One region of the Lysinibacillus sp. NPDC056959 genome, then DNA from elsewhere that is predicted to be linked to it. Evidence: riboswitches for the same ligand, from Rfam matches in the RefSeq annotation. Region 1 holds a riboswitch; each other region holds the start of a gene.
What was found. A riboswitch is a leader RNA that binds a small molecule or an ion and turns the genes downstream of it on or off. The one in region 1 is predicted to bind S-adenosylmethionine.
Positions count from the first base shown of each region.

Region 2: linked by a shared signal. The riboswitch ahead of ACFTQ7_RS17675 (methionine ABC transporter ATP-binding protein) and the one ahead of ACFTQ7_RS21695 (O-acetylhomoserine aminocarboxypropyltransferase/cysteine synthase family protein) in region 1 are both predicted to bind S-adenosylmethionine.
Region 3: linked by a shared signal. The riboswitch ahead of ACFTQ7_RS19200 (bifunctional homocysteine S-methyltransferase/methylenetetrahydrofolate reductase) and the one ahead of ACFTQ7_RS21695 (O-acetylhomoserine aminocarboxypropyltransferase/cysteine synthase family protein) in region 1 are both predicted to bind S-adenosylmethionine.

Region 1 is NZ_JBHURE010000028.1:40,775-43,905, reverse strand. Features, by position in the region: gene ACFTQ7_RS21710 (DASS family sodium-coupled anion symporter) at 1-321, opposite strand, end outside; gene ACFTQ7_RS21705 (glycerol-3-phosphate acyltransferase) at 503-1,135, opposite strand; gene ACFTQ7_RS21700 (hypothetical protein) at 1,150-1,428, opposite strand; SAM riboswitch class I at 1,432-1,545, shown strand; gene ACFTQ7_RS21695 (O-acetylhomoserine aminocarboxypropyltransferase/cysteine synthase family protein) at 1,663-2,964, shown strand.
Region 2 is NZ_JBHURE010000017.1:75,452-78,582, forward strand. Features, by position in the region: gene ACFTQ7_RS17655 (arsenate reductase family protein) at 1-141, shown strand, start outside; gene gcvH (glycine cleavage system protein GcvH) at 232-612, shown strand; gene ACFTQ7_RS17665 (toprim domain-containing protein) at 798-1,139, shown strand; gene ACFTQ7_RS17670 (thioredoxin family protein) at 1,155-1,457, shown strand; SAM riboswitch class I at 1,520-1,624, shown strand; gene ACFTQ7_RS17675 (methionine ABC transporter ATP-binding protein) at 1,834-2,862, shown strand; gene ACFTQ7_RS17680 (methionine ABC transporter permease) at 2,852-3,131, shown strand, end outside.
Region 3 is NZ_JBHURE010000021.1:37,553-40,683, forward strand. Features, by position in the region: gene ACFTQ7_RS19200 (bifunctional homocysteine S-methyltransferase/methylenetetrahydrofolate reductase) at 1-1,640, opposite strand, end outside; SAM riboswitch class I at 1,737-1,836, opposite strand; gene ACFTQ7_RS19205 (protoporphyrinogen oxidase) at 1,962-3,131, opposite strand, start outside.

The DNA.
Region 1 (3,131 bases):
TGCTGAATTACTAAATCCGCTTAATGCTAATTTTAAAGCATCTGATGTTCCTAGCTCTCTCGTTGGATCTTCCATTGACGGAGCTAATCCTAGTAAAACTGTAACTAGAGCAATAATCATGGCAGAGCTAACGGGATAGGATACTGCTTCTGTAACCCATAGGATGACCGCGAAAGCTAAAATAGCCAAAGCCCGTTGTCCAGCTACAGGTAAATCGCCATTGTTCGGTAAAAAAGTTATGATGATTAGGGATGCGAACGCTAATGCAATCCAGAGTGGCTTTAAATTACGTTTCGGTTTTGCTTGTTCAGAAGTAGACATACTTTCTCATCCTTTCTAGCATTTTCTATAACATCGACTAGTAAAATGCTTTATTAAGAAAGTAAATTGTCTATTTATTGTAAAAAAAGCTAGTGTGTTCAAATGCGCTCTAGTTATAGCGATAATGGGCAGTTACGAGAAAATAAGCGGCCACAGAAAAGACAAAAATATCCAAAAGATATTAGTTTTTCTTCTTGAATGCAGAGGTAACTTTAGGCTCAGTTCCTAGCATCAATCGTTTAATATTTTCGATATGCAAAATGATGGCTATACTAAAAAGAAATAAGGCTATAAACGTTGGGCCGACCCCAGGAATCCATAAATATGTGGCAGTACAAAAAACGAGATAAAATTCAAGTACACCGACAATTAAAAAGCTCGTCACGAAAGAAAAAATAACAAATAAAATGAGTGCAAATAAGCCAACTTTCCAATCAATCGCGAGTAATATCCCGATAATTGAAGCAGTTCCTTTGCCGCCATTGAAGCCCATATAAAATGGGAAATTATGACCTAGAATGACACCGGCTGCTACGATATAGATAAAGAGCCAAACTTGTACTTCAGTTAATTGTGTTATATCAGCAAGATAGACATGTGCACCGATTATAGCTGCAACACCTTTACCGATATCGATAAGTCCGACTAATATGCCATATTTCCATCCAAGGGAAAGCGTGGCATTAGAGGCACCTGCATTGCCAAAACCAGTCTTTTTTAAATCTACCCCAGATAAAAACTGAGCAACTTTAGAGCCATGAATGCAGCCAATCAAATAACCAACAAGAAGAAAAATGATAATGGCTTTTAACATAAAAGTCCTCCTTTCTAAATAATAGGCTTATCAATAAAAGCTAGGGATGCCATTTTAAAACGTGCCATTGTATATAAGTTGATTTCCGCTCCGACTGGACGCCCCCAGGAAAGCGCCCAGTCGGAACGGAAATCAACCCCACGTTTTGATAATAAATCATTTAACGTTAAAATAATGTATGCGTTCGTAATACGTAAAGAAGCAGACAGAAGTTTCGGAAAAAATAAAATTTTAGTGTTGACAGAGAAAATGTCTATGTTTATACTTTGTAACAACGATGGAAATTGAATCACATACTCTTATCAAGAGCGGCGGAGGGATAGGCCCTATGATGCCCGGCAACCAGTAAGTGACGAGCTTGCTAAGGTGCTAATTCCTACAGATTCTTACTTGGATCTGGCAGATAAGGGGAGGAAAACTTGCAACCGCAACCCTCTTCTTAGCTGAAGAGGGTTTTTGTTTTCTACTTAAAAAATCCTCCTCATCTCCGGTGCCATCGTAAAAAAATAACCATATGGAGGTATACAATGACAAATTTTAAACCAGAAACATTGCTGTTACACGGTGGCCAAGAGCCAGACCCGGTAACAGGATCTCGTACAGTACCCGTATATCGCTCAACGGCATTTGTTTTTAAAGACACTGCTCATGCGCAACGTCTTTTTGCCTTAGAGGAAGCTGGCAATATTTACACACGAATTACAAACCCAACTGTAGATGTTTTTGAAAAACGCGTCGCTTTATTAGAAGGCGGTACAGCAGCGGTAGCACTTTCATCTGGTGCAGCAGCTATTGCATTTTCAATTTTAAATCTAGCAGGGGCAGGTGATGAAATTGTTGCAGGTAGCTCTTTGTACGGAGGTACTTATAATTTATTCGCCAACACACTACCAAACTACGGTATTAAAACAATTTTTGTAGACGAAACAAATCCAGAAAATTTCCGAGCAGCTATTACAGATAAAACAAAAGCGGTGTTCGCTGAAATTTACGGTAACCCAAGTTTAAAAGTGCTAGACATCGAAGCAGTAGCGAATGTAGCACATGAAAACGGCTTACCATTAATTATTGATAGCACATTTGCTTCACCATATGGCTCTACACCAATTGATTTCGGTGCAGATATCGTTGTTCATTCCGCAACAAAATGGATTGGCGGCCATGGTACAACTTTAGGTGGCGTTGTTGTAGATGCAGGGAAGTTTGATTGGACTCGTGGACGCTTCCCAGGCTTTACAGAGCCAGATGCTTCTTATCACGGTTTGCGTTATGGTATTGACACAGCAGCGGCTGCATTTGCCACAAAACTGCGCGTGCAATTACTACGCGACTTTGGTCCAACATTAAGTGCAGATGCAGCATTTAATTTATTACAAGGTTTAGAAACGCTTCATTTGCGTATACCTAAACACAATGAAAATGCATTAGCGGTAGCTGAATATTTACGAAACCACCCATCTGTGGAATATGTAAATTACAATGGCTTAGAAGATTTCCCTACTCATGAGTTAGCTAGAAAGTATTTGAGAAATGGCTTCGGATCAGTGCTTACATTTGGTATTAAAGGTGGGCGTGAAGCAGGGCGTAAATTAATCGATAGTGTGAAATTATTCTCGCACGTAGCAAATGTAGGGGATGCGAAATCATTAATTATCCATCCAGCATCTACTACACATCAGCAACTATCAGCTGAGGAGCTAATCCAAACTGGCGTAACCGAGTCGCTCATTCGCTTATCCATCGGTTTAGAGGCAGTAGAGGACATTATTGCAGATTTAGAACAAGCTATTGAACAAGTAACAGCTATACAGCAACAAGTAGAAGCCTAATAACTAAAAGACATTGGCTAATGTTGTAGCGTTTACGTATTTTCCCATTCGATAGGCCTCATTTGGTAATGCGTAAAACGTTGCTACATCATCCGCTTGCCTCATTCGGTAAAGGTAACTGAAAATCTTTAAAAATAATACCTAGTAATTTGATAAGTATTGTTGAC
Region 2 (3,131 bases), on a different contig from region 1:
AAGCTTGCTGAAATGACTGAAGAGGAGCAACTTGAACTGCTTGCTTCAGATGGTATGTTAATTAAACGTCCAATCGTAACTGATGGAAAAAAAGTTACGTTAGGGTTTAAAGAATCAGATTTTGAGCAAGCTTGGAAATAACCGCTTTTAATCGCTTTTAATCTTGTTTTTATGGAAGAAGTATGGCACACTGAAAGTGAATATATTACATATTTATGGAGGGGTTTTTGCATGAACACACCTAAAGACTTACGTTACTCTGAAGAGCACGAATGGGTTAAAGTAGAAGATGGAAAAGTACGTATCGGTATTTCTCATTTCGCACAATCTGAACTTGGAGATATCGTTTTCGTTGAACTTCCACAAGTTGGTGACGAAATCAAAACAGATGATCCATTTGGTAGCGTAGAATCTGTAAAAACAGTTTCTGAATTATATGCACCAATCTCAGGTACAGTAGTTGAAGTAAATGCAGATTTAGAAGATAGCCCAGAATTCGTTAATGAATCACCATATGAAAAAGCATGGATGATCGTTGTAGAGCCTGCTGATGCATCAGAAGTTGAAAAGCTTATGACAGCTGAGCAATACGATGAAATGATTGCAGAATAAGACAAGCCTGTAAAGAAAAACGTCGGAAACTACCGACGTTTTTTATTATCTTCATCCATTCTGCCATCATAGTGGATGAGTGTGAATGCAAGTATATTCCCTTAACAATAGGTGTCTAACAGTATCAATGACAAGATTTATTGATATAATAATGATAAGGGATATGTCTAAACGGGGGTGGCTTTATGTTCGAGGGGAAATGCTTAATTGTCGAAGGCCGTTCGGATAAGCTTCAAATTGAACCTATTTTAAATGAACATGTTAAAATACTTTGCACGAATGGTACAATTGGTGTGCATCAATTAGAAGAGTTACTTGATCCATATGAAGGCTGTGAGCTTTATACATTTTTTGATGCAGATACATCGGGTGATAAGCTACGAGCATTAATGGACAGACATTATCCAGAGGCTGAGCATTTACGTACTATGCCAACATATAAGGAAGTAGAGACAACTCCGAGAAAGGTGTTAGCGGCAATCTTAATTCGTGCGCATTTCTCAATCCATAATGAATATATTTTGTAAGGTTGCGTGAAAAAAATGGAAGAATGGTCAAAAGAGCAGTGGAACGTGGCTATCCAGTCGGGTGAAAAGGCTGCTTTTTATTTATATACACCAATGTGTGGAACGTGTGTAGTTGCATCGAAAATGATGTCGGTTGTTGAGCAATTGCTACCACAGCTACAGGTTGGTAAAGCGAATATTAATTTTATCGAACAAATCGCTTATGATAATAAAATCGAAAGTGTACCGTGTTTACTTGTATGTGAAGGCGGAAAAGTGACGGAAAAGGTTTATGCTTTTCAATCCGTACCGTATTTATACGAATTGTTAAAAAAATAAATTGACTGAACTTTACTCACGTGGTAAAGTACGAATATACTAAAAAATATAAATATATCGAACTCTTATAAAGAGCGGCGGAGGGAAGTGCCCTATGAAGCCCGGCAACCATCACAAAGTGAAAAGGTGCCAAATCACCCAAAGATTTTATCTTTGAAAGATGAGAGAACGGTTCAACGTATAAGTTACGTGACCCCTTCTACTTGTCTATAGTTGAAGGGTTTTTTTTACTTCTTTCACCGAAACACCCGCTGAAAGAAGTAAAAGCCTCCGGCGGATGTCATGGAATCGAAAAGGATTTCTTTGTGCAAGCACAAAGTCGATTCCGGACGCAATTATGCCGAGGCACAATTGATAAAAAAAAGGAGAATTCGCTATGATTCAGCTTCAAAATATTACGAAGAAATACAAAACCTCGAATGGCGAATTAACAGCAGTTAAAGACGTCAACCTTTCTATCGATAAAGGTGAAATTTATGGCATTATCGGCTATAGTGGCGCTGGTAAAAGTACAATGATTCGCTTGTTAAACGGTTTAGAAAAGCCTACATCAGGTACGGTAACGGTTAACAATCAAGAATTTTCATCCATAAAGGGGCAAAAGCTTAGAAATGCTAGACAAAAGGTTAGTATGATTTTCCAACATTTCAATTTACTTTGGTCTCGAACTGTTGCGGAAAACATTGCTTTTCCACTAGAAATCGCAGGTGTTCCAAAGGCAAAACGTGAGGCACGTGTGAAAGAATTGATCACACTAGTTGGCTTAGACGGACGTGCTAATGCGTATCCATCACAACTATCAGGGGGACAAAAGCAACGTGTAGGCATCGCTCGTGCACTTGCTAATAATCCAGAAGTATTGTTATGTGATGAGGCAACATCCGCACTCGATCCGGAGACAACAGATGCTATCCTAGATTTACTTGTCGATATTAATGAGCGACTAGGTTTAACGATCGTGTTAATCACACATGAAATGCATGTTATTCGTAAAATTTGCCACCGTGTAGCGGTTATGGAAGCTGGAAAAATTGTAGAACGTGGTGAAGTATTACAAGTATTCCAAGCGCCACAAGCTGACATTACAAAAAAATTCGTTTCTCAAATTACAGATACGAAGGAAACACAGGAAACTGTGGCACAAATTAAAGCAAACTACCCTAATGGACAACTTGTAAAGCTAATATTTGTAGGAGAAAAAACAGAACAGCCTGTCATCTCACATCTTGTGAAACAGTGTGATGTAGAAGTAAGTATAGTACATGGTAATATTTCGCAAACTAAAAATGGCGCGTACGGTACACTTATCGTACAAATTGAAGGCACAGAGTCGAATGTTGCAGCTGCACTGAGCTACTTGCATACAGTCGAAGTACAAACGGAGGTGATTGCCAATGCTAACTAGTCTCTTTCCGAATGTTGACTGGGAAAAAATGTGGGAAGCTACGTATGAAACGTTGTACATGACAACAATCTCTACGGTGATCACATTTATACTTGGATTAGTAATTGGGATCTTATTGTTTTTATCAAGTCCTAACCAAATATGGGCCAATAAACTGGTGAACTTTTTAACAGGCTCAATCGTTAATATTTTCCGTTCGATTCCGTTTATCGTTTTGATTATTTTATTAATTCCGTTTACGAAATTTTTGCTCGGCACAATTCGTGGCG
Region 3 (3,131 bases), on a different contig from region 1:
AACACATCATCGGATAGTTTGATGCCTGGCACTTCATGATGTAAAAACTCCGCACTTTTATAGCTCGTTACTGGCATAATGCCAATATAAATTGGTGTTTCTAAATGCTTTGTCGCCTCGTATATTTCCACGATTTTTCCCTTTGTATAAACAGGCTGCGAAATAAAATAATCTGCCCCATATTCAATTTTCTTCTCTAATCGAGATACCGCGCGATCTAGTACACGTACATTAGGATTAAAGGCAGCCGCTACAGAGAAATTCGCCTTTTTACGAAGTGGTTTCCCCGAGAACGATACACCTTCATTTAACTGTTTTATTAATTGGATTAGCTCCATTGAAGATACGTCATAAACGCTTGTGGCCCCTGGGAAATCGCCCACCTTCGTCGGATCTCCAGTCACTGCTAAAATATCGTGAATACCTAGTGCATTTAATCCCATTAAATGTGATTGAAGTCCAATTAAATTACGATCTCGGCATGTTATATGAGTTAACGGTCGTACCCCGTGTGTTTCTTTCAGTAAGGCACCCATTGCGACATTACTAATCCTTGGAGAAGCAAGTGAATTATCTGCCATCATGACTACATCTGCGCCCGCCTCATATATTTTTCTTGCTCCCGCAATAAAGCCTTCAATTTCTAAATGTCTTGGTGTATCTAATTCCACTATAACTGAGCGTTCACGTTTTACTTTTACATGTAATGGTTCGTAATTTGCTGGCTCAGCCTCACGGACAATCTCTACTTTTTCTGGCTTTGCATACTTTTCTTCGATTGGAGATAACTCCTCTAAGTACTTTTTCGCTGCAGCAATATGCTTTGGTGTCGTACCACAGCAACCACCAATTAAACGTACCCCCTGATCACGAAGCTCTACAGCTGCTCGACCAAAATAATCTGCCTCCGACTCATAAACGACACGGCCATCCTCTACATCAAGAAGAGAAGCATTCGGATACGCTGACATAAATGCTTTCTTAGGAAGCTCCACACCTTCAAATGCTTGTATTGTATGGTGAGGACCTAAGCGACAGTTAACACCTACGAGATCAGCACCTAGCGCTTCAAGTTCATGTAAAGCGTTATTTAAGCTCATTCCATTTTGTAAAATTCCTGGTTCGTGCATAGAAACTTGAGCAATAATCGGTAATTTCGTTTTAGCTCGTAGCATTGCTAAAGTCGCTGTTAACTCTTCAAAATCATAATATGTCTCAAGTAAAAGGCCATCTGGATTTCCTGCAAGTAAAACAGTTGCCTGCTCATTAACTGTTGCTAAAATTTCCTTTAACGTTGCGTCGCTTTTTCGAATACCACGGATTCCCCCAATAGTACCTAAGACAAATTGTCCACCATCTGCCGCTGCTCGTTTTGCAATCGTTATAGCAGCTTCATTAAACTGCTGCACACGAGATTCTAATCCATAGCGGGCTAATTTTATGGCATTAGCTCCGTAAGTGTTCGTTTGAATAATATCGGCACCTGCCGCTATATACTCTCTATGAATCTTTTCAATTAATTCAGGTCTTTGTATATTCATTTCCTCGTGGCAATACTCCAAGCCATAGCCATATAAAACTGTACCAATTGCACCATCTGCTGTAAGAACATGCGTTTTTAACCTTTCAAGCAATCCCATAAAACTAGCCTCTCTTCCTTTATTTGTAAAAATTAAAATGCAAAAAGCCTTCTTTTACATAAAAAGAAGGCTTTAACGTTTCGTCATTGTTTTTCCTTCTCATCTTCGACACTACGGTCCTCTGGATTTAGCACCTGACAATAAGTTGGTTGCTGAAGCTTCATAGGGCCAGTCCCTCAGCTTCTCTTGATAAGAATGTTGTATGAATTTTTTAAATAATTAAAAGAATCATATCGTTTACGAACGATTGAGTCAAGACTATTTCACAGAACAGAGGTAAAATCTCACGAAAAATACCATATTTTGATTTAAATCAAACAATTACGATAGTTTTTCAGCAAGCTTCTCACCAATTTTTTTACCATTTTGAATACACGCACCTATGCCCACTCCGAAATAAGAGCAACCCGCTATTGATAAATTCGGATAGTTTTTCTCAAGCTCTTGTACGAGACCTTGCAACGCTTCACGATGTGCCAAATCATACTTTGGCATTTGGTCGATCCATTTTGTCACGTCCACAATTGTTGGTGTTTCCCCAATCCCCAAGCTTTTTCTTACATCCTCTAGAGCAACCGCTGCTAACTCTTCATCTGACATCAAACGCAATCTCTCATACTCAGGGTTAATGCTCTTATAAAAAAGTCGTACAAGTAATTTTCCTTCTGCTGACGTGTGTTTCCACTTGCGACTTGTCCATGTTGCTGCATTACAAATAACATCTGAATTATGTGACACAATATAGCCTGTTCCATCCGCGGGTAATCTATTATCTGGTACATCAAACCCTAAGTAAATCGTAATGGCGGATGCAGTATTGAATTGTTCAAAATAGCCGTTCAAAGATTCATCCTGCAATAAGCTTTGTACCGCTTCATTTGGCAGTGCCATGACAACATGATTTGCTTCAATTATTTTACCGTTTGCTAATGTAACGGAGTACTGATTCTCCTGCTTTTTAACACTTATAGTGGCAATCCCTTTTATAATTTCTACATCCGTTAATGTTTCTTCAAGTCGATCAATTAATGACGATAAACCATTTTTAAATGAAATAAATTTTTTATTGGCAGCTTTCAAAAATTGTTCCCTGTTTGCATCAAAGCCTTTAATAATACTACCGTAATCGTTTTTGTAATCGATTAAATACGGTAAAGTGGAAGCAATTGAAAGTTGATTTAAATCTCCCGAGTATACACCTGCAAGTACGGGCGCTATTTGGTTTTGAACAAGCTCCTCACCTAAATAGTACGTTAAAAATTCCCCAATCGAACTTTCCTTTGTAAACTCTTCATTTGGCATGGTTAAATCCTTTATTGCTTCTTTTTTACCTTTCTCTGATACAAGCGTGCTTTCCTCTAGAGATTGTAAGCTCATAGGAATACCAAACGTTGAATCTGCTGGGATAGCATGTAGCTCATTATTTGTGTAAATATACGAAACACCCGTTTCGTTATACACAAGATTTTGTTCAAAATTAAGTTCTTCTAC